4 regions of the Streptomyces sp. NPDC059373 genome follow, and region 1 is predicted to be linked to each of the others. Evidence: riboswitches for the same ligand, from Rfam matches in the RefSeq annotation. Region 1 holds a riboswitch; each other region holds the start of a gene.
The links. Region 1 has a riboswitch for cyclic di-AMP ahead of ACFXJ5_RS17355 (NlpC/P60 family protein). Riboswitches for the same ligand answer to the same signal wherever they lie in the genome.
Positions count from the first base shown of each region.

Region 2: linked by a shared signal. The riboswitch ahead of ACFXJ5_RS30080 (transglycosylase family protein) and the one ahead of ACFXJ5_RS17355 (NlpC/P60 family protein) in region 1 are both predicted to bind cyclic di-AMP.
Region 3: linked by a shared signal. The riboswitch ahead of ACFXJ5_RS25280 (M23 family metallopeptidase) and the one ahead of ACFXJ5_RS17355 (NlpC/P60 family protein) in region 1 are both predicted to bind cyclic di-AMP.
Region 4: linked by a shared signal. The riboswitch ahead of ACFXJ5_RS01950 (NlpC/P60 family protein) and the one ahead of ACFXJ5_RS17355 (NlpC/P60 family protein) in region 1 are both predicted to bind cyclic di-AMP.

Region 1 is NZ_JBHYXC010000010.1:180,368-186,127, reverse strand. It holds gene ACFXJ5_RS17360 (NlpC/P60 family protein) at 109-1,161, opposite strand; gene ACFXJ5_RS17355 (NlpC/P60 family protein) at 1,300-2,328, opposite strand; cyclic di-AMP (ydaO/yuaA leader) riboswitch at 2,339-2,496, opposite strand; gene ACFXJ5_RS17350 (NYN domain-containing protein) at 2,672-4,090, opposite strand; gene ACFXJ5_RS17345 (hypothetical protein) at 4,188-4,451, opposite strand; gene ACFXJ5_RS17340 (rhomboid family intramembrane serine protease) at 4,582-5,358, shown strand; gene ACFXJ5_RS17335 (Lrp/AsnC family transcriptional regulator) at 5,355-5,636, shown strand.
Region 2 is NZ_JBHYXC010000029.1:61,226-66,985, forward strand. It holds gene ACFXJ5_RS30055 (nucleoside triphosphate pyrophosphohydrolase) at 1-736, shown strand, start outside; gene ACFXJ5_RS30060 (DUF6479 family protein) at 796-1,155, shown strand; gene ACFXJ5_RS30065 (endonuclease V) at 1,165-1,854, shown strand; gene ACFXJ5_RS30070 (cytochrome P450) at 1,872-3,116, shown strand; gene ACFXJ5_RS30075 (transglycosylase family protein) at 3,264-4,151, shown strand; cyclic di-AMP (ydaO/yuaA leader) riboswitch at 4,384-4,559, shown strand; gene ACFXJ5_RS30080 (transglycosylase family protein) at 4,565-4,909, shown strand; gene eno (phosphopyruvate hydratase) at 5,033-5,760, shown strand, end outside.
Region 3 is NZ_JBHYXC010000021.1:250-6,009, forward strand. It holds gene ACFXJ5_RS25275 (GntR family transcriptional regulator) at 17-709, opposite strand; gene ACFXJ5_RS25280 (M23 family metallopeptidase) at 908-1,633, opposite strand; cyclic di-AMP (ydaO/yuaA leader) riboswitch at 1,648-1,805, opposite strand; gene ACFXJ5_RS25285 (M16 family metallopeptidase) at 2,046-3,434, opposite strand; gene ACFXJ5_RS25290 (M16 family metallopeptidase) at 3,431-4,774, opposite strand; gene ACFXJ5_RS25295 (DNA topoisomerase (ATP-hydrolyzing) subunit A) at 4,978-5,760, shown strand, end outside.
Region 4 is NZ_JBHYXC010000001.1:422,899-428,658, forward strand. It holds gene ACFXJ5_RS01935 (esterase/lipase family protein) at 1-735, shown strand, start outside; gene ACFXJ5_RS01940 (M23 family metallopeptidase) at 880-2,055, shown strand; gene pcrA (DNA helicase PcrA) at 2,099-4,537, opposite strand; cyclic di-AMP (ydaO/yuaA leader) riboswitch at 4,713-4,884, shown strand; gene ACFXJ5_RS01950 (NlpC/P60 family protein) at 4,893-5,760, shown strand, end outside.

The DNA.
Region 1 (5,760 bases):
GTGGGGGCACCTCCCAGCCGCCAGGCTGGGGGACGTCGTTGACTGACGACAACGCCGCGAGTGCTGGTGCCAGGGCACGCGACGCCGCGGAGATCCACAAGACAGGCCCTAAGGCCGGGTGACCGCCGAGATCGGCATCATCCCGACCGGGTCGTAACGCACCCGGGCGCCGGGATAGGGGGCGTGGACGACCTGGCCGCCGCCGACATACATGCCGACGTGGCTGGCGTCCCCCCGGTAGATGATCAGGTCGCCGGGCCTGGCCTGGTCGAGCGGCACCTGCTGCCCGGCGTGCATCTGGGCCTGCGAGGTACGCGGTAGCGCGATGCCGGCGTGCCGGTACGACCAGACCATGAGCCCGGAGCAGTCGAAGGAGCCCGGGCCGGTCGAGCCCCAGGCGTAGGGCGAGCCGACGGCGGCCCGGGCGGCGGCGACGGCCATCGCGGCGCGGCCGGACGCGGGTCCGAAGTCGGGCAGGTGCAGGTCCATGCTGCGCCCGGCCCGCGAGGCGCGGTCCTGGAGGTGGGCGGCGAGGCCGGCCCGCTCGGCGGCGGAGAGGGAGTTGACGAGCCGCTGCGCGGTGGCCAGTTTGCCCTGCACGTCGCGCTTGCGGGCGTTGAGGTCCTGCCGGGTGCGGTCCAGCTCGTCGAGCTTCAGCATGGCCTCGGAGCGCTTCTGGCCGAGCCCGCGCTGCGCGTCCTTGAGCTCAGCCAGTTGCTCGGCCTGGCGGGTGCCGATGCGGTCGAGAGCGGCCGCCTTGTCCAGGTAGTCGTCCGGGTCGGCCGACAGCATCAGCGCCAGCGTGGGGTCGACTCCGCCGCTGCGGTACTGGGCGCCCGCGAGCATGCCGAGCCCGGCCCGCATCCGGTTGACCCGCTCCTGGCCGCGCGCGGCCTCGTCCTGCAGCGTGCTCACCTCGTGGCGCAGCCGCTTTGAGCGCTCCTGGGCCGCGTTGTACCGCTCGGTGGCCTGCTCCGCCTGCTCGTAGAGCCGGTCGACCCGGCCGGCGACATCGGTCGGCGGGTCCGCCGGCTGCGCCATCGCCATGGGTGCGGCGGTGGCCCCGGCCACCGCTGCGGTCGCCGCGGCGGCTGCCGAAAGGGCCGTGACGCGGGTGGTACGGGCGAGGCCCGGCTGCGAGGTGCGTCGATGGGAAGCCACGGGCGCTGACAGTAGTCAGCCGCGTACGGCGAGTTCAAAGACCCCCGATCACACGGGCGGCGCCCGCCCGGCCTCTTCCCCAGGTCAACCGCGCTCCGGGCACAGCCCGTCATCACCCGAACGGGCTCAGCGGCTGCGCTAGATGCGGACGCCGAACTGGAAGGGCATGTCGCTCATGGCCTCGTACTTGACGTTCTCACCGGTGCGCGGCGCGTGCAGCACCATGCCGTTGCCCGCGTAGAGGCCGACGTGGTGGTAGTCGCTGTAGAAGATGACCAGGTCACCGGGCTTGAGCTGGCTCGCCGTCAGGCGCGTGCCCGCGCTCGCCTGGGACTCGGCGGTCCGGGGTATGGAGACGCCGGCCTGGGCGTAGGCCCAGGAGGTCAGGCCGGAGCAGTCGAAGGAGCTGGGGCCGCTGGCACCGTAGACGTAGGGGTCACCGAGCTTGGTCTCGGCGGCGGACAGAGCGGCGGCGGCACGCTGATTGGCCGCGGTGTCGTTGCCGAGGTTGACGCGCGAGCTGGAGGAGCGGCTGGCAGCGGACTGCTGCGCGGCGAGGCTGGCCCGCTCGGCGGCGGTGAGGGTGTTGAGGAGCTTCTGGGCCTTCTGGAGCTTGGCCTGGATCTCCTTCTTCTTCGTACCCAGCTCGGTGCGGGTCTGGTCCAGCTCCTGGAGCTTGCTGGCGGCCTCCGCCTTCTGCTGGTCGAGGGTGCGCTGCTTCTCCGCGATCTGCTTGAGCTCGTCGGCCTGCTTGTTGCTCAGCTGGTCGAGCGTGGAGGCCTTGGCGAGGTAGTCGTCCGGGTTCGCGGACAGCAGGAGCTGTACGGACTCGTCGATGCCGCCGCTGCGGTACTGGGCGCTGGCGAGCGAACCCAGTTCGTCCTGGAGGTTGTTGAGGTCGCTCTGCTCGCGGGCCACTTCGTCCTGGAGCTGGGAGACCTGCTTCTGCAGCGTCTGCTGCTTCTCCTTGGCACCGTCGTACTTCTCGGTCGCCTGCTCGGCCTCGTCGTAAAGCTTGTTGACCTGCGCCTTGACCGTCTTGACGGACTGCTTGGCGGGCGCGGCCTGGGCGGCCTGGGACGTGAGGGCAACGGCCGCGGCAGCGGTCGCGGTGAGCACGGTGACCCGCGTACGACTGGCCGGCTTGGGACGACGGTGGGACGCCACGAAGGCGAGCTCCTCTTCCTCCAGCCGCCTACCGGGTGAGCTGTCGGGTTCGGGCTGGAAGAAGCCCTACGACACCTCAACACTCCTCGCGGAGCGCCCTGGTGCCGATTCACCCCGGGAACGTGGTTCCCCGGCTCCGAGCGCAGAGGGGGGCTGCGCTTCAGACTCGGCGGGACCCCCGCCACCATCCTGGGTGGATGATCGAACTCGCGGAGGTACGAGCCCTGACCCTAGTGACCAACATGTGATCCGTTCAAATCAAAGTATGTAAAAACTCTGCCGCAACCTGTTTTCTTTACAAAGATCACACAGCCAGTGCAGGCAACCTAACGCTGAGTTCGCGTCACACCCGCGCAAGTCGCTTGAGAAGCAACGTGGAAGGCACCGGACGCGCCCCGGCCTTCGCCACTCCGTCCGCGACCTCACGGTCGGCCGAAACGACCACAACGGGACGACCGGGAGGTTCCGCCCGAACCAGACGCCGGATCAACTCGTCGGCCGTTTCGCCCGCTTTGCTGAACAGCACCCGCACCCCGCGCGGCGGCGCGAGCAGCACCGGGGCGTCCAGATCCGCCCCGTCGAAGACACACGTCACCTCGGCGCCGCTCTGGGCGGCCAGCACCGAGAGACCGCCCAGCAGCCGCAGCCGCTGCTTCTCCAACGGCAGCGCCGGATAGCCGGTCTTGGTGACGTTGTAGCCGTCCACCACGAGGTGCGCCTGCGGCAGCGCGAGCAGTTGGTCGAGCAGCGCGGGATCATTCTCGGACAAAGCACGCCGTGCGATGTCCTTCGGGCTGATGGCGCCCGGCTTGACCGCGTCGACCGTGTCGGCCGGCAGGATGCCCATCGTGTCGCGGGGCGGCAGCGCCAGCTCGCGCCGCAGCCCCGACGCGGCGTCAAGGACCGTGTCGAGCAGCAGCCGCAGCCGTACGTCCTCCACGCTGCGGCCCTCGCGTACGGCCCGGCGCCCCGCCTCCACCGCCGCCTCGGCCTCGGCGAGGCGGGACTTCAGACGGCGCCCCTCGACCTCGGCGGAGGACCGGTCGGCCGCGGCGGCGGACCGGACCTCCTCCAGCTCGTGCTCGACCTTGCGCAGGGCCGCCTCGGCCCGCTTCACGTCACTGGCCGCGCTGCGCAGCTTGCGGTGCAGCGACTCGACCTCCTTGCGGGCGGCATCCAGCTCGGCGCGGGCCCTCACGGCCTCGCCACGGGACTGCTCGCGGGCGGCCGCCAGCTCCTCGCGCAGCTGCGCCAGCTCCCGGGCGGCCTCCTCGCCGGCCCGTTCGGCGTGGGCGCGCTGCGCCTCCTCACCGGCGGCGGCGACCAGCTTGGACCACCCCGGCGGACGCAGCAGATACGCCGCCGCCGCCACGTCCAGCGGATCCACGGCGGGCGGCGGGGTGCCCGCGTCCAGGGCGTCGGCCAGTTCGGGCTGGGCCTCCCGCAGCCGGGCGGCGATCCGCTGCCGGAAGGCCGGATCGCCCTCCAGAGCGGTGGCCAGCGCCGTGGCGGCGAACTTCGCGCGGCGGCTGGGCGTGAAGCGGGCGTACGGGCGCAGCTGCGACGGCAGCTCGGCGTGCGTCAGCCCGCCGAACGCGTCCGCCGCAAGCGCCACCACCCGGTGCCGTACGCCCTCCGGGAGCGGGCGGTCCAGGGCCTCGACGGCCTGCTCGGCGGCCTCTCCGGCGGCCGACGGGGAGGCGTCAGCCACACCCTCACCGTCCTGCGCCGCCTGCGGATTACCGCCGGTCCGGTCCACCAGCCACTCCTGTCCAGTCCCTCGACGCCTCCCCCTGCTCCCCCTGTACGTCTCCATTGTCCCCCGGCGGGGGAACCACCCAGCGTCCGGCCGGGGGAGCTCAGGCCTGGGCGGACTCCGGATCCGCGGCGTTCACGCCGGGCCGGTCCACCAGCTCGACCTGGTCCACGGCGTTGCACCAGCGGCAGCGCACCGACTCGACGGCCTCGCTGATCACCTCGGTCTCCTCGACCTTCGGCTCCCCCGCGAGATCCAGGTGGACGTACTCCACAACCTTGCTCGAACGGGTCACATCGAACCGGGTCAGATTGCCGCACAACGTGCAGCGCCACCGCGTGGTGGCGGTCGGCAGGGGAACCGGCATCGGACGGACCTCTTTCGTGCTTTCGGACAGGACCGGGCTCTGGCTTCCGGCCACCCTAAGGCCTTGGCGGTACGCAGCGCTGCGGCGAGGCACGCTATGCCCCTTACGCACCTTCCGCCATGATCGCTCCATGGTCATCCCGGTGTACGACAAGAACCCGGTCCGCCGCACACCCGTGGTGACGTACGCCCTCATCGGGCTGTGCGCGCTCATCTTCCTCGCCGGCCCCGCCTCCGGCCTCAACCCCGTCTACGGCACCGGCCACCAACACCTGCTCTGCGAACAGGCCCGCTACTTCGCCCACTGGGGCGTCATCCCCGACGAGCTCTGGCACGGCCGCCTGTCACCGACCGGCCTGGACCTCCCGGCCGGCTGCACCACCCCGCGCTTCGGCAAGACACCGTTCCTGTCGGTGCTCACCGCCCTCTTCGTGCACGGCAGTTGGGTGCACCTGCTCGGCAACATGCTCTTCCTCTACGTCTTCGGCGACAACGTCGAGAACCGCATGGGCCGCGCGCGCTTCCTGCTCTTCTACCTCGCCGCCGGCTACCTCGCCACGTACGGCTTCGCCCTCGCCCACTCCCACTCCACGCAAACCCTGGTGGGCGCCTCCGGCGCCATCTCCGGGGTCCTCGGCGCGTACCTCTTCCTCTACCCGAAGGCCCGCGTCACCAGCCTCTTCCCGTTCCTCTTCTTCCTCCCCCTCCGCTTCCCCGCCTGGATGGTCCTCTGCTTCTGGTTCGCCCTCCAGTGGCTCGCCTCCCAGACCACCAGCCCCGGTCCCGGCGTCGCCTATCTGGCCCACGTCGTCGGCTTCGTCTTCGGCTTCGTCTGTACGTGGGCCTGCTTCCGCCGAACGCCTAAGCTTGAGCCCGCCCACGCGACCCAAGGAGACCTTCAGCCGTGATCACCGCGATCGTCCTCATCCAGACCAGCGTCGACCGGATCCCCGAGATCGCGGAATCCATCGCCGCCCTCGACGGCGTCAGCGAGGTCTACTCCGTCACGGGCACCTACGACCTCGTCGCCATGGTCCGCGTCGCCCGCCACGACGACCTCGCGGACGTCATCCCCGGCCGCATCAGCAAAATCCCCGGCGTCGAGGCCACCGACACCCACGTAGCCTTCCGCACCTACTCCCAGCACGACCTCGAAGCCGCCTTCGCCATCGGGCTCGACGCCTAGCGCCCAGCCCCGATCGGCCACACAGCGGCCGTCCGCCGTGCCGGGGACACCGCACCCGCCCGGGGACCCGCGAACTCGGCCCCGATCGGGCACGCAGCGACCGTCCTCGGTGCGGGCTCGACTC
Region 2 (5,760 bases), on a different contig from region 1:
CGTCGTGTACATCGCCGGCGGCGAGGGCGACCCCGCCCTCACCGACGAGCTGGCCCGGCTCGGCGGCTCCGGGCGCGTCGCCATGCCCGACCTCGAGCTGCTGCCCGGTTCCTACGACCTGCCGGGCGCGCGGCTGCTCGACCTGGTGCAGGTCATGGACCGGATCCGGCGCGAGTGCCCGTGGAGCAGCGTGCAGACCAGCGAGGAGCTGGCGAAGTACGGGGTCGAGGAGGTCTACGAACTCGTCGAGGCGATCGAGGAGGGGGACCAGGAGGCGCTGCGGGAAGAGCTGGGGGATGTGCTGCTCCAGGTGGTCTTCCACGCGCGGATCGCACAGGACGACGCCGAGGAGCCCTTCTCCATCGACGACGTCGCCGGGACGATCGTGGACAAGCTCATCCACCGCCATCCGCACGTCTTCGGTGACGCCGTCGCCGAGACCCCCGAGGACGTCCAGGCCCACTGGCAGCGCACCAAGGCGATAGAGAAGCAGCGCGCCTCCGTGACCGAGGGCATCCCCCTCGGCCAGCCCGCCCTCTCCCTCGCCGCCAAGCTCTCCGGCCGTGCCCGGGCCGCCGGGCTCGACGTGCCGGTGCCCCCCGGCGCCGACTACGGCGAGCGGCTGCTCGCCCTCGCCGTGGCCGCCCAGGCCGCCGGCATCGACCCCGAATCCGCCCTGCGCTCGGCCGCCCGCCGCTACCGTGACGCGATCCGCGCCGCCGAGGGCGGCGCCTGACCGGACCGGGTGCTCGGACGGGTATGTTGCCGGGGCCCGGATAGGGGTACAAATAGGGCATGAGTGCTGTGGAACAGGTCCACCTGGCCATCACGCACGATTTCCTCGTCGGGATCGCGCCACTGGTGGTGGGAATTGTCCTCGTCGGGATTCTGGTCGGCGCCGTCTCGCTGGGCCTGTGGGCCCGGTCGAAGGAGCCACCCCCGGAGCAGAAGCCGCAGCCCCGCGCAGGGGCCTGGCAGAAGCGTGAGGAGCACGAGCAGGGTGCGCCGGCCGATCACGGGCCCGGGCATCAGGACGGGGAGCGGCATTCGCTCACCGAGACACGCGAGACGGACGAGTGGGTGCAGGACGGGACCCGTCGCCTGCCGCACTCGATGAAGGGCTTCGGAAACTGGGGTTCGCACACGGTGAAGTAGCCTCGCCGGATGCGCATCGAGGTACCTCACGCCTGGCCGCAGGACGAGGCCGGAGCGCTGGCCCTGCAGGACGAACTGCGTTCCCGGGCCGATCACGTCGGTCCGGGACCGCAGTCGCCGCGCCTGGTCGCGGGTCTGGACGTGGCCTACGCCGGCAGCGGTGGCGCGTCGGACGCGGTCGTGGCCGCCGTGGTGGTGATCGACGCGCGGACGCTGGCCCCGGTCGAGCAGGCGACCGCGGTGGGCCGGGCGTCCTTCCCGTACGTACCGGGGCTGTTCGCCTTCCGGGAACTGCCGGTGCTGATCGAGGCCCTGGAGCGGATCCGTACGACCCCCGACCTGCTGCTCTGCGACGGGCACGGCCTGGCACACCCGCGCCGCTTCGGGCTGGCCTGCCACCTCGGCGTGATCACCGGCATCGCGACGGCGGGCGTCGCGAAGACCCCCTTCGTCGGGACGTACGACCCCCACGACCTGGCCCCCGTGCGCGGCTCGTACGCGGCCCTCACCGACGGCGGCGAGACGGTCGGCCGCGCGCTGCGCACGCAGGACGGGGTGAAGCCGGTGTACGTGTCGACGGGGCACCGGATCGACCTGGACACGGCGTGCCGGCACATCCTGGCGCTGACGCCGAAGTACCGCCTGCCGGAGACGACCAGGCTCGCGGACCGGCTCAGCCGGGACGTGCCGGTGTCGTAGGGCCGTAGGGTCGTGGGGTGTCTGAGACCCCGACCCTGTTCACCTGGGAATTCGCGACCGATCCCTACCCGGCGTACGGATGGCTGCGCGAGCACTCGCCCGTGCACCGCACCACCCTCCCCAGCGGGGTCGAGGCATGGCTGGTCACGCGCTACGCGGACGCGCGGCAGGCCCTCGCGGACGCGCGGCTGAGCAAGAACCCGGTGCACCACAGCGAGCAGGCCCACCACAAGGGCAAGGTCGGGATCCCCGGCGAGCGCAGCGCCGACCTGATGACGCATCTGCTCAACATCGACCCGCCGGACCACACGCGGCTGCGCAGGCTGGTCTCGAAGGCCTTCACACCGCGCCGGGTGGCGGAGTTCGCGCCGCGCGTGCAGGAGCTCACCGACCGGCTCATCGACGGCTTCGCGAAGACCGGGGAGGCGGACCTCATCCATGAGTTCGCCTTCCCGCTGCCGATCTACGCGATCTGCGACCTGCTGGGCGTCCCGGCCGAGGATCAGGACGACTTCCGCGACTGGGCCGGGATGATGATCCGGCACGGCGGCGGACCACGCGGCGGAGTCGCCCGCGCGGTGAAGAAGATGCGGGCGTATCTGCTGGAGCTGATCCACCGAAAGCGGGAGAGCCTGGGGCAGGAAGGGGCGGACGACCTGATCTCCGGCCTCATCCGGGCGAGTGACCACGGCGAGCACCTCACCGAGAACGAGGCGGCCGCGATGGCCTTCATCCTCCTGTTCGCGGGCTTCGAGACGACCGTCAACCTCATCGGCAACGGTACGTACACGCTGCTGCGCCACCCCGAGCAGCGCGCCCAGCTCCAACAGGCCCTGGCCGACGGCGACACCGCGCTGCTCGCGACCGCCGTCGAGGAACTGCTGCGCTACGACGGCCCGGTGGAGCTGGCGACCTGGCGCTTCGCGACCGGCCCGCTGACCATCGGCGGCCAGGACATCGCGACGGGCGATCCGGTGCTCGTCGTACTGGCTGCCGCCGACCGCGATCCGGCCCGTTTCGAGCAGCCGGACACCCTCGACCTGACCCGCCGCGACAACCAGCACCTCGGTTACGGACACGGCATCCACTACTGCCTGGGCGCCCCGTTGGCCCGACTTGAGGCGCAGGCCGCGCTGGCCACGCTGCTGACCCGGCTGCCGGACCTGAGCCTGGCCGCCGAGCCGTCGGAGCTGCGCTGGCGGGGCGGGTTGATCATGCGCGGACTGCGGACTCTTCCGGTTTTTTTCACACCTGAGGGGTAGTTCGGGCTGAGCAGGGGCGATGCGGAATGTGACACTCCGTCAATCCCGTGATCTTCACGTGATCTCCAATACATCGACTTGTGATGCCATGGCCAACGCCGCTACGTTCTGCGATCGTCGCAATCTTCGTTTGAGAAAGGCGATCGCATGCTGACGTCCGGGAACGGCAGGCACCGCAAACCGCGCCAGGCGCCCACCGCAATGGTGGTCGTCGCGGCGACCGGGGCCGGGATCGCGCTCCCACTCTTCGCCGCGGGCGGCGCGCAGGCCGCCGACGTCAGCACCAACACCTGGAACGCGGTCGCGCTCTGCGAGAGCGGCGGCCTGTGGAGCGCCAACACCGGCAACGGCTTCTACGGCGGGCTGCAGATCACCCAGGAGACCTGGGACGAGTACGGCGGCCGGGACTACGCGAAACGCCCCGACCTGGCCAGCGAGAACGAGCAGATAACCGTGGCCGACGACATCCTCGGCGCCCTCGGCGTCGACGCGTGGCCGACCTGCGCCGACATCTCGGGCCTTACCTTCGCGGTCAACGGCACCGCCTCCGGTTCGGCGTCGAGCTCCACCTCCGCCTCCCCGACGGACGGGGCCACCGCCACCCCCACGGACGGGGCCACCACTCCGACCGACGGTGCCACGGACACCCCGACCGACTCCGCCTCCGGCTCCACCTCGAACACCGGCAGCGGCGACTCGACGAAGGCCACCGCATCGCCGGACCCGTCGTCCACCGAGGCCGCGGCCCCCACCCCCTCCGCCCCCTCCCGCAGCACGGGCCGGCACGCCAAGCCCGAGACAGCCCCCGCCACCGCGGAGGCCGCCTGGGGCAAGCTCACCCGCAGCGCGGCCAAGGCGGACGCCGACACCACCGGCCCGCAGCGCTACCGGGTGCGCGACGGCGACTCGCTCTGCGACATCGCCGCCGAGGAGCACGTGACCGGCGGATGGCGCGCCCTTTACGAGGCCAACAAGACCGTGATCGGTGACGATCCGGGAGTGATCCACCCCGGACAGTATCTGACGGTGGGGTAGCCGGTGTGACAAGCCTTACCCGGAGGTTTGGGTACGGAGTGTCCGTTCAGCCCTGATTCACCCGCTCTCACCTGGAATTATGTGAATTCCGATGGTCGGGATCGGCGCGTCGGTGGTGATCTTGGGGGGATTGCCCCTTAACCAGAGCTTTGCTTACGGTCGACATCGCTCGCCGCCGCGGGCCCCGCCGGTCAGGAACGCCGAATCCTGCCGCCGACCGACGGGAACAGTCGACGCGAAAGCGCCGTAGGCAGGAGCGGGGGACCCACAGGTTCGCCGCCGTACGGAAACGGATGGATCCGGCTCCGTACGGCTTGGGGTTAAGCGCTGCGCGCATGACGCGCAGCACCGGGCACTCACACGGCCCGAACCCGACAGCTGACCTCGCAGGCGTCGGTGAGGAACCAACTCAAATGATTCGTCGTGCCTCCAAGACGGTCCGCTACGCCCTGCTCGGCGCCGTCGCCACCACCGCTGTCGCCGTCCCGATGCTGACCGCCACCACCGCCTCCGCCGCCTCCACGTCCGCGTGGGACCGGGTCGCCGCCTGCGAGTCCACCAGCAACTGGCACATCAACACCGGCAACGGCTTCTACGGTGGCCTGCAGTTCACCAACTCCACCTGGAAGGCCTTCGGCGGCACCAAGTACGCCGCCCGCGCCGACCTGGCCACCAAGAACCAGCAGATAGCCATCGCCGAGAAGGTCCTGGCCAGCCAGGGCAAGGGCGCCTGGCCGGTCTGCGGCAAGAACCTCTGACACCGGCTGTTCACCCCACGGCTCCCCGGCCGGGCACGCACTTCCCCCCTGCGTGCCCGGCCGGGGCTTTTGGTGTCGGCTAGGCTCAGCACGAAAAAGAAGAGACATCCAAAGGAGACTCACGTGCCGTCCATCGACGTCGTCGTAGCCCGGGAAATCCTCGACTCGCGAGGTAACCCCACCGTCGAGGTCGAGGTCGGCCTCGACGACGGAAGCACCGGACGTGCCGCTGTTCCGTCCGGGGCCTCCACCGGAGCGTTCGAGGCCCTCGAACTCCGGGACGGCGACAAGAGCCGCTACCTCGGCAAGGGCGTGGAGAAGGCCGTTCTCGCCGTCATCGAGCAGATCGGCCCGGAGCTCGTCGGTTACGACGCCACCGAGCAGCGCCTGATCGACCAGGCGATGTTCGACCTCGACGCCACCCCGGACAAGTCCTCGCTCGGCGCCAACGCCATCCTCGGCGTCTCGCTGGCCGTGGCCCACGCCGCCTCCGAGGCCTCCGACCTCCCGCTGTTCAGGTACCTGGGGGGCCCGAACGCCCACGTGCTGCCGGTCCCGATGATGAACATCCTCAACGGCGGCTCGCACGCCGACTCCAACGTGGACATCCAGGAGTTCATGATCGCCCCGATCGGCGCGGAGTCCTTCTCCGAGGCCCTGCGCTGGGGCGCCGAGGTCTACCACACCCTCAAGGCGGTCCTGAAGGAGCGCGGCCTCTCCACGGGCCTCGGCGACGAGGGCGGCTTCGCCCCCAACCTCGACTCCAACCGCGCCGCCCTCGACCTCATCGTCGAGGCCATCAAGAAGGCCGGCTACCAGCCCGGCCAGGACATCGCGCTCGCGCTCGACGT
Region 3 (5,760 bases), on a different contig from region 1:
TTCCTCACCGCGCTTGTCAGCGCGTCGACGCGCCCCGGACAACCCGCTCCGGACGCCGCAGCCGGTGCGCCCCGGCCGACCGCTCGACGTGCCCCGCCGCCAGCTTGCGGGCCCGCTCGGCGTCCCCGCGCGCCACCGCGTCGACGATCGCCCCGTGCTCCTCCCAGGACTCCACGGCACGTCCCGGCGAGTCGACCGCGTACACCCAGGCGATCTTGTGCCGCAGCTGCGTCAGCAGCGCGACCAGTGTGGGACTGCCGGATGCCTGCGCCAGCGTCTCGTGGAACCAGCCGTCCAGCGACGGCAGGTCCGACAACTGCCCCTGCAGGGAACGCTCCTGCCCGAGCCGGACCAGCCCGCGCAGCACCTTGATGTGCGCCTCCGTGCGGCGCTGGGCGGCACGCGCCGCACCCAGCGGCTCCAGCACGCCGCGGATGTCCAGCAGATCGGCCGCCTCCTGGTCGGTGGGCTCGGCGACCGACGCCCCGGCGTGTCTGCGCGTGCGTACGAACCCCTCGGACTCCAGCGTCCGCAGCGCCTCGCGCACCGGGACCCGCGACACCCCGTACCGCTTGGCCAGCAGTTCCTCGGTCAGCCTGCCGCCCGGCGGATAGAAACCGCTGATGATGTCGTCACGGATCGCCGTGCACACCGCTTGGGCGGAAATACGACGCCCTGCGCCGCCCGTCCCGTTCACATCCGATCCCACATCGCCGGTCCCTTCATTTCCCCGTCCGGATTAATCGCCGCGTAACGCAGGTCTAGACGTTTCTTCGGCGACTCTATTCCAGCACAACCGGGATTCCGAGGGCAGCCCCTAATTCGGCGAGTATTTTTGGACACACGAAGGCCCCGGCGGGTGGGGGGCCGCCGAGGCCTTCGTTGTGGGGGGAGGATCGCCGGAGCGTCAGACCGTCACGCCGTGCTTCCGCAGGTACGCGACGGGGTCGACGTCCGAGCCATAGCTCTGGGTGGTGCGCACCTCGAGGTGCACATGCGGTCCGGTCACATTGCCGGTCGCGCCCGACAGGCCGAGCTGCTGACCTGCGGACACCGTCTGGCCGACCGAGACGCCGATCGAGGAGAGGTGGCCGTAGAGCACGTACATCCCGTCGGACATCCGCAGGATCACGTTGTTGCCGTACGAGCCGCCCCAGCCCGCCTCGACGACGGTCGCCGGGCCGACGGCGTGGACCGGGGTCCCCGTCGAGGCGATGAAGTCCGCGCCGGTGTGATAGCCGGACGCCCACAGACTGCTCGTGGCGTGATACGGCGTCGATATGGACGAATTGACCGGTTTCACCCAGCTCGTCAGGCTCTTCCGGGCTCCCGCCGAGCGCGACGCGCGGGCCGCGCGCTGCTTGGCCGCGGCGGCAGCCTGCGCCTTGGCCTTCGCCTCCCGCTCCTGCTTGGCCTTCGCCTCGGCGGCGGCCTTCTTCTTCGCCGCGTCGGCCGCCTTCTGCTGGGCGTCCGCCTGGGCGGCGATGTGCGTGGCCAGGCTGTCGGTCACGGTCGCGACCCGGGTGAAGGCGGTGGTGTCCACCGCCTGGGCCTCGGTGGCCGCCGCTCCGGTGGTCACGGTGGCCGCGAGCACGGCAGCGCAGGCCAAAGTCGTACGTATGGTGAGCGCCATGGGTGGGCGAGTGTCCTTTCCTTCCTTCTCGCCTACCGGGTTAGCTGACGGGTTCGGAGCAGGAAGGTCTCCTACGAGCTGCCTGAGCAGGCTCGATTCACCCCAGGGGGACATGATGTGGGTCCCCGGCTCCCCAGGCTCACGCCCTGCGGGGACTCGGCGATCGTTGCTCCGGTGCCGCGTGCTGCGGCTGCTTCTGCCGGACAACGAGCGATGACGCTAGCCGCGTCCTGCGCCGGTAACCAAAAAAATCGGACCATGTGTGCGGGATGCCACACCAGGGGGCACAGGGGGCGGTCTCCCCCACCCCGCCCCTTCCCGGGCCCGCACCCCGGACCCCCAACGCCCTGGCGGGGCGTGGGGGGCACGAACACTGGTCCCCGCCGTTGCCGGGGTGCGGGTGGGCCGGACCTCAGGAGGAGACGACGTCCACGGGGCCGATGCCGAGGGCCTTGACGGGCTCGGCGATCGTCGCGGCGTCGCCGACGAGGACGACGACGAGGCGGTCGAGGGGGAAGGCGCTGACGGCGGCTGCGGTGGCTTCGACGGTGCCGGTGTCGGCGAGGCGGGCGTAGAGCTGGGCCTGGTAGTCGTCGGGGAGGTGCTGCTCGACCTGGTCGGCGAACGTGCCGGCGACCGCGGAAGCGGTCTCGTAGCGGAGCGGGGCGACGCCGACGAGGTTCTGGACGGCCACGTCACGCTCGGCGTCGGTGAGGCCGTCCGCGGCCAGCGTGCGGAGCACCTGCCAGGTGTCGGCGAGCGCGGGGGCCGTGACGTCGGTGGCCACGGAGCCGCTGATGCCGAGCAGGGAGGCGCCGGTGCCGTCGGGGGTGGAGAGGAGGACCTGGCCGAAGGCACGTACGCCGTAGGTGTAGCCCTTCTCCTCCCGCAGGACGCGGTCCAGCCGGGACGTGAGCGTGCCGCCCAGGCAGTAGGTGCCGAGGACCTGGGCCGGCCAGACCGGGTCGTGGCGGTCGGAGCCGGTGCGGCCGATGAGGACCTGGGTCTGGACGGCGCCGGGGCGGTCGACGATCACGACGCGCGCATGGTCGTCGGAGGTGATCGACGGCAGCGGGCGGCGCTCGGCCGGCTTGCCGCTCCACTCGCCCAGCGTCTCGGCGAGCAGCGCGTCGAGGTCGATGCCGGTGAGGTCACCGACGACCACGACGGTCGACGTGGAGGGCCGCACGTGGGCGTCGTAGAACGTCCGGACCGCCGCCGCGTCGATCCGGGCGACCGTCTCCTCGGTGCCCTGGCGGGGCCGGGAGCAACGCAGCTCGGGCGCGAAGAGCTCCTTGGACAGCGCCATGGCGGCCCGGCGGGCGGGGTTCGCCAGCTCGTGGGGGATCTCGTCGAGCCGGTTGTTGACCAGCCGTTCGACCTCGCTGTCGGGGAAGGCGGGGGCGCGCAGGGCGTCCGCCAGCAGCCCCAGGGCCTTGTCGAGCCGTGACGCGGGGACCTCCAGCGAGACCCGAACGCCGGGGTGGTCGGCGGCGGCGTCGAGCGTGGCGCCGCAGCGCTCCAGCTCGGCGGCGAACTCCTCGGCGGTGTGCTTGTCGGTGCCCTCGGAGAAGGCGCGGGCCATGATCGTGGCCACGCCGTCCAGGTCCTCGGGTTCGGCGTCGAGCGGCGCCGAGAGCAGCACCTCGACGGCGACGACCTTCTGGCCGGGGCGGTGACTGCGCAGGACGGTCAGCCCGTTGGGCAGGGTGGAGCGGCCGGGCGCGGGGAAGTCCCACGGCTTGGGCTCCCCTGCCTGCGGCTGCGGGTGGAACGTCATGGTGGGTGCGACGTCGGTCACTGGTCCGCGCCTTCCTCGTCCTGGTCGTCGTCGTCATTGGCGGCGCCCGTCGGCTCGTACACGAGCACGGCCCGGTTGTCGGGTCGCAGGGTCGCGGCGGCGACCTCCTTGACCTCCTCCGGGGTGATCTCCAGGACCCGCTGTACGGCGCTGAGCGCCAGCTGCGGGTCGCCGAAGAGCACGGCGAAGCGGCACAGTTCGTCGGCGCGGCCGCCGACCGTGGCCAGCCGGTCCAGCCATTCACGCTCCAGCTGGGCCTGCGCGCGCTCCATCTCCTCCGGGGTCGGGCCCTCCTCCGCGAAGCGGGCCAGCTCCTCGTCGACCGCAGCCTCGATGTCGGGCACCTCGACGCCGCTGGAGGTCTTCACGTCCAGCCAGCCCAGCGACGGCGCCCCCGCGAGCCGCAGCAGACCGAAGCCGGCCGCGACGGCTGAGCGGTCCCGCCGCACCAGCCGGTTGTGCAGCCGGGAGGACTCCCCGCCGCCCACGATGGTCAGCGCCAGGTCGGCGGCGTCGGACTCCCGGGTGCCGTCGTGCGGCAGCCGGTACGCGGCCATCAGCGCCCGGGACGGCACGTCCTCCTCGATGACCTCGCGCAGTTGCCCGCCGATCACTCCGGGGAGTGAACCGTCGCGCGGCTCGGGCTTGCCGTCGTGGGCGGGGATGGACCCGAAGTACTTCTCGACCCAGGCCAGCGTCTGTCCGGGGTCGATGTCGCCGACCACTGCGAGGACGGCGTTGTTGGGCGCGTAGTACGTACGGAAGAACGCCCGGGCGTCCTCCAGCGAGGCCGCGTCCAGGTCGGCCATCGAACCGATCGGGGTGTGGTGGTAGGGGTGGCCGTCCGGGTAGGCGAGGGCGGTCAGCCGCTCGAAGGCCGTGCCGTACGGGACGTTGTCGTACCGCTGGCGGCGTTCGTTCTTGACGACGTCGCGCTGGTTGTCCAGGCTCTCCTGGTCCAGCGCGGCCAGCAGGCTGCCCATGCGGTCGGCCTCGAGCCACAGGGCGAGTTCCAACTGGTGGGCCGGCATGGTCTCGAAGTAGTTGGTGCGCTCGAAGCTGGTGGTGCCGTTGAGCGAGCCGCCCGCGCCCTGGACGAGCTCGAAGTGGCCGTTGCCCTTGACGCTCCCGGAGCCCTGGAACATCAAGTGCTCGAAGAGGTGGGCGAGTCCGGTACGGCCCTTGACCTCGTGGCGGGAACCGACGTCGTACCAGAGGCAGACCGCGGCGACCGGGGTGAGGTGGTCCTCGGAGAGCACCACGCGCAGGCCGTTGGCCAGGCGGTGCTCGGTCGCGGTGAGGCCGCCGGATTGTGCCTCCGGCGTGGCCGTGTGACCCATGGGCAAGCTGTCCTTCCGGTCGCATGCTCTGTCTTTTGTGCTGAGTCCTGCCACTCTAGGCAGCGTGCCGACCGTGCGCGAAGTTCCCGATCGGGGCGTCTTGAACCCGGGGGGTGGTCGGCAGTGTCAGTAGGGCGGTCCACAATGGACCGCATCACGTTACGCCGTACCCGCACAGGTCCAGCCGAAGGAGCAGCGCCGAGATGGCCCGCCGCACCACGAAGACCCCGCCGCCGGACGACTTCGAGGAGCGCATCCTCGACATCGACGTCGTCGACGAGATGCAGGGTTCCTTCCTTGAGTACGCGTACTCGGTCATCTACTCGCGTGCGCTGCCCGACGCCCGCGACGGGCTCAAGCCCGTCCATCGCCGCATCGTCTACCAGATGAACGAGATGGGGCTGCGCCCCGAGCGCGGTTACGTCAAGTGTGCGCGCGTCGTCGGTGAGGTCATGGGCAAGCTCCACCCCCATGGCGACTCCTCGATCTACGACGCCATGGTGCGCATGGCCCAGCCCTTCTCCATGCGCCTCCCGCTGATCGACGGCCATGGCAACTTCGGCTCGCTCGACGACCTGCCCGCCGCCATGCGCTACACCGAGTCGCGGATGTCGGGCGCCGCGCAGCTCATGGTCGAGTCGATCGACGAGGACACCGTCGACTTCGCGCCCAACTACGACGGCCAGGAGCAGGAGCCGGGTGTCCTGCCCGCCGCGTATCCGAATCTGCTGGTCAACGGCTCCTCCGGGATCGCCGTGGGCATGGCGACCAACATGCCGCCGCACAACCTGGGCGAGGTCATCGCCGCCGCCCGCCACCTGATCAGACACCCGGCCGCCGACCTCGACGCCCTGATGCGCTTCGTACCGGGCCCCGACCTCCCGACGGGCGGCCGGATCATCGGGCTGACCGGGATCCGGGACGCGTACGAGAACGGGCGCGGCACCTTCAAGATCCGCGCGACGGTGTCGGTGGAGGACGTGACC
Region 4 (5,760 bases), on a different contig from region 1:
GGTCATCTCTTCCTCTACCCGACCGGGATCCTCCAGGAGCGCGAGCTTCTGCAGGCCGAGGAGGAGCTCGGCCCGGACGAACCGACCCGCATCCCCACCGCAGGGGTCGCGCACCCGCCCGTTCTCCTCATGCACGGCTTTGCGGACAACCGTTCGGTGTTCGCACTGCTCCGCCGCTTTCTCCGGCGGAATGGCTGGACCCACGTCCAGGCGCTGAACTACTCCCCCCTCACCTGTGACATCCGCGCCGCCGCCGCCCTGCTCGGCCGCCACATCGAACACGTCTGCGAGCGCACCGGTCACACCCAGGTGGACATCGTCGGCCACAGCCTCGGCGGCCTGATCGCGCGCTACTACGTCCAGTGCCTCGGCGGCGACGCCCACGTCCGCACCATCGTCACCCTCGGCACCCCGCACACGGGGACGCGGGCCGCGCCTCTCCTCAACCCGCATCCGATCGTCCGGCAAATGCGGCCGAATTCCGAACTCATGGACGAACTGGCAAAACCCGCCCCCGGCTGCACCACCCGCTTTGTCGCTTTCTGGAGCGACCTGGACGAAATGATGAATCCCGTCGAATCGGCTCGCCTCGACCATCCGGATCTCATCGCCCGAAATGTGCACATCGCTGGAATCGGACATGTGACCATGCCCGTCCACGCGGCCATCGCGGCCGGGATCCGGGAGGCACTGGTGGGCGAGGAGCTTGCCTCCGGCGCAGCTGACGCGGCCTGACAGGCACAGAAACGTCCCAGCTCCTCGAAACCGTATCGAACACAATGCATTGCGGGCCATGAAACCTGCCGAAGATTGTCCCGTCGCCCACAGGGGGGATACAGTCGCCGCTAATTCTCCTGCTGCCGAGGCGAAAGAGAAGCGGTGAACGATCCCGACTACACCACTTACGGGTACGACAGCGGCTACTCGACCGCCTCGTACCAGACCGTGGGTGCCGTGTATGCGGACGACCCACTCTTCGGGGCGATGCCCCAGGATCCCGGCGGTTACCCGGACAACGGCTACGCCCAGAACTGGGACAGCGGCGCGTACCAGGCCTACCCCGAGTACCAGCAGTACCAGCAGTATCCGCAGTACGCGTACCCCCAGTACGCCGAGCAGTACATCGCGCCCGCGCCCGATATCCAGGTGCACTACGAACCGGAACCGCATCCGGCGCCCGAGCCCGAGTACGCGTACGAGCCCCCCGAAACCCGGCTCGACCCCGCGCCGGAACCGGAGCCGGCACGAGAGCCGGAGGCCGAGCACGAGCCCCACCCCGAGCCGGAAGTACTGCTGACGCCCGGCGCGGCGTCCCCCGGCTCCCGCAGCGCGAACCGCAACCGGCGCCGCCGCCCCGCGAAGCGCTCCGCGCTGCTCACGGTCGCCGTCCCGTCGGTCGCCGTCATGGGCGTCGCGGCCTGCGCAGCCGCCACCGTGACCAGCAGCAGCGCCGGCTCCGGCACCACGAACACCCAGGCCGACGCCGCCACCAGCACCGTCACCACCAAGCTCGACCAGCAGCTGGCCGGGGTCAGCCGGGACGCGGACGACTTCGCGGACCGCGCCAGCCGCACCCAGGAGCGGATCGACCTCAAGGAACGCCAGGCGGCGGAAAAGAAGAAAAAGGAAGAGGAGGCCGCCGCCAAGGAGGCCGCCCGCCCCAAATATCTGCTCCCGGTGACGCAGAAGGGCCTCAGCGCCTACTTCGGCCAGGCCGGCGTCAACTGGATGTCGGTCCACACCGGCATCGACTTCCCGGTCAGCTACGGAACCCCCGTGATGGCCGCGACCGACGGCACCGTCCGCACGCAGTGGAACAGCGCGTACGGCAACATGGCCATAGTGACCTCCCCCGACGGCACCGAGACCTGGTACTGCCACCTCAGCAGCACCAAGATCCGGTCCGGGTCGGTCAAGGCCGGCGACGTCATCGCCTACTCCGGCAACTCCGGAAACTCCACCGGCCCGCACCTCCACTTCGAGGTACGCCCCAACGGCGGCGCCGCCATCGACCCGCTGCAGTGGCTGCTCAACAAGGGCCTCGACCCCCGCTGAGCCAGCCCCAGCCGAACCCGAACGGCAAGAGCCACAGCCAGGGCTAGAGCTTCTCCACCGGCGCATACCGCAGCAGCAGCCGCTTCGGCTTCTCCTCGCCGAAGTCGACCGTAGCCTCCGCCGAGTCCCCGGCGCCCTTCACCCCGACGACCGTGCCCAGCCCGAAGGTGTCGTGCGTGACCCGGTCGCCCACCGCCAGCGCCACCACCGGACGGTCCTTGGCGACCCGGCGCGTGGCGAAGCCGCTCGGGCCGCCCTTCGACCGGGACGACGAGAAGATCCCCGAGGCGGCGGCCGCCGACGCCGCGGCGGAAGCCGAGGGAGCCGACGAGCCACCGGTGCGCTTCCACTCGATCAGCGTCTCCGGGATCTCCTCCAGGAAGCGCGACGGCGGGTTGTACGAGGGCTGGCCCCAGGCGCTGCGCATCGTGGACCGGGTGACGTAGAGCCGCTCCCGTGCCCGCGTGATGCCGACGTATGCCAGCCGGCGCTCCTCCTCGAGCTCCTTGGCCTGGCCGAGGGAGCGCATATGGGGGAAGACGCCGTCCTCCATGCCCGTCAGGAAGACGACGGGGAACTCCAGGCCCTTCGCCGTGTGCAGCGTCATCAGCGTTATGACACCGCCACCGTCCCCCTCCTCTCCGTCGGGGATCTGGTCGGAGTCGGCGACCAGTGCGACCTGCTCCAGGAAGTCCGCCAGTGTGCCCGGCTGCTCCTCCGTGCGGTCCTGCTCGAACTCCAGGGCCACGGCGGCAAGTTCCTGGAGGTTCTCCACCCGGGTCTCGTCCTGGGGGTCCGTGGACGCCTGGAGCTCCGCCAGATAGCCCGTACGCTCCAGCACCGCCTCCAGCACGGTCGCGGGGCCCGCCCCGGACTCCACGATCGTCCGCAGTTCCTCCAGCAGCTCGTTGAACCGCTTCACCGCGTTCGCCGACCGGGCCGCCATGCCGTACGCCTCGTCGACCCGCCGCAGCGCGGCCGCGAAGGAGATCTTCTCCCGCAGCGCCAGCGCCTCCAGCATGGCCTCCGCGCGGTCACCGATGCCGCGCTTGGGCACGTTCAGGATCCGCCGCAGCGGGACGGTGTCCTCGGGGTTCGCGAGCACCCGCAGATAGGCGAGGACGTCACGGACTTCCTTGCGCTCGTAGAAGCGCACGCCGCCGACGACCTTGTACGGCAGGCCGACCCGGATGAACACTTCCTCGAAGACACGGGACTGGGCGTTCGTCCGGTAGAAGACGGCCACATCGCCGGGCTTCGCGTCCCCGGCGTCGGTGAGCCGGTCGATCTCCTCGGCGATGTACTGCGCCTCGTCGTGCTCCTGGTCGGCGACATAGCCGGTGATGACCGGGCCGTCGCCGGCCTCCGTCCACAGGTTCTTCGGGCGCCGCGAGGCGTTCCGCTCGATGACCGCGTTGGCCGCCGTCAGGATCGTCTGTGTGGAGCGGTAGTTCTGCTCCAGCAGGATCGTCCGGGCTTGCGGATAGTCCTCCTCGAACTGGAGGATGTTACGGATGGTGGCCCCGCGGAAGGCGTAGATCGACTGGTCCGCGTCACCCACCACACACAACTCGGCGGCCTCGTCGCCGGTCCCCACCAGCTCGCGCACCAGCGTGTACTGGGCGTGGTTGGTGTCCTGGTACTCGTCGACCAGCACATGGCGGAAGCGCCGCCGGTAGTGCTCGGCGACGTCGGGGAAGGCCTGGAGCAGGTGGACGGTGGTCATGATGATGTCGTCGAAGTCCAGTGCGTTGGCCTCGCGCAGCCGCGACTGGTAGAGCACATAGGCCTCGGCGAGCTTCTTCTCGAACGGGTTCTCCGCCTGGCCGGCGAAGGTCTCCTCGTCGATGAGCTCGTTCTTCAGGTTCGAGATCTTGGCGCTGAAGGACTTCGGCGGGTACTGCTTCGGGTCGAGGTCCAGATCCCGGCAGACCAGCGCCATCAGCCGCTTGGAGTCGGCGCCGTCGTAGATGGAGAAGCTGGAGGTGAAGCCGAGCCGCTTGCTCTCCCGCCGCAGGATCCGTACGCAGGCGCTGTGGAAGGTCATCACCCACATCGCGTTCGCGCGCGGGCCGACGAGCTGCTCGACGCGCTCCTTCATCTCACCGGCGGCCTTGTTGGTGAAGGTGATCGCCAGGATCTCGCCCGGGTGCACATGCCGGGTGGCCAGCAGGTGGGCGATGCGGTGGGTCAGGACGCGGGTCTTGCCCGAGCCGGCGCCCGCGACGATGAGCAGCGGGGCGCCCGCGTGCTCGACGGCGGCGCGCTGCTGCTCGTTCAGCCCTTCGAGCAGCGCGGCGGCGTCCACGACCGGGCGGTGGGCGCCGTCCCGGTAGTACGCGTCCCGGTGCACGGGCGCGTCGAAACGGCCGCCGAAGAGGTCGTGCGGGACCTGCTCCGGGACGTGGTCCTCGGGCGGCGGCGGGGACGCGTCGGTCGGCTCGAGGTCGGCCAGGAAGCTGTCGTCAAAGAGGCTGCTCATCGCCTCCCGAGTCTAGGCGGTAGCGCTGACAGCGACCGACGGTTCCTGTGCGTAAGGTAAAAGGTCACGAATCGGTTTCGGGATAAATCGAACATCAGCCTTCCCAAGCGCCACTCGGGTTGATTACGGTTCCGCATCAGGCGGCCCGCCCTCCCGGCGGCGACCGTGCCGTCACGGGCCGCCTTCGCTGAGTCCGGCGCGAGCCGGAGCCGGGGACCCACGTACGACGACCTTGGGGTGAATCGGTCCGCGAGTACGGGTGCGGGAACGCACACGTACGGACCGTAGGGCGGCCTTCCGATGCCCGAACCCGACAGCTAACCCGGTAAGCGGTCAACGGAAGGAGCCGCCTGCCTTGGCGACCCACCGCAAGCCCCGCAACGGCATACTCACCGCCCCCGGTCCGCGTGCGGCCGTGGGGCTCACGACCGCCGCACTGGCGACGGTCACCCTCTTCGGGGAGAGCGCGAGCGCGGCGCCGAGCACCGGCAGCAGCACGGCCTCCATCAAGAAGGTCCAGGCGAGCGTCAACAAGCTCTACCAGCAGGCCGAGGTCGCCACCGAGCGCTACAACGCGGCCAAGGACAAGACCGACAAGCAGCGCACCACCGCCGACAAGCTGCTGGACGAGGTCTCCCGCAAGACCGCCAAGCTCAACGCCACCCGGGACCAGCTCGGCGAGTTCGCCGCCGCCCAGTACCGCACCGGCGGCCTGGACGCCACGACCACGTACCTCCTGGCCAACGACCCGCAGCAGCTGCTCGACAACGCCCACGTCATGCAGCAGATGTCCGGCCGCACCGAGGCGGCCCTGGAGACCTTCCGCACCCAGCAGATCGAGATCGCCCAGGAACGCAGCAAGGCCGTCACGAGCCTGCAGAAGCTGGACGACTCGCAGCAGGAGCTGAGCAAGCAGAAGCTGGCCGTCCAGAAGAAGCTGACCACCGCGCAGAAGCTGCTCAACAGCCTCACGGCCAAGGAGAAGGCCCGGCTCGCGGCCATCCAGAAGGCGGCGGACGCGGCAGCCGCGCGGAAGGCCGCGGCAGCCAGCACGTCCACGTCCACATCCACCTCGACGAGCACCACCAGCAGCGGATACGCCGCCAAGGCCGCCAAGGCGATCGCCTTCGCCAGGTCCAAGCTCGGGGTGCCCTACGTCTACGGCGCCACCGGCCCCAACTCCTACGACTGCTCGGGCCTCACCCAGGCCGCCTGGGCCGCCG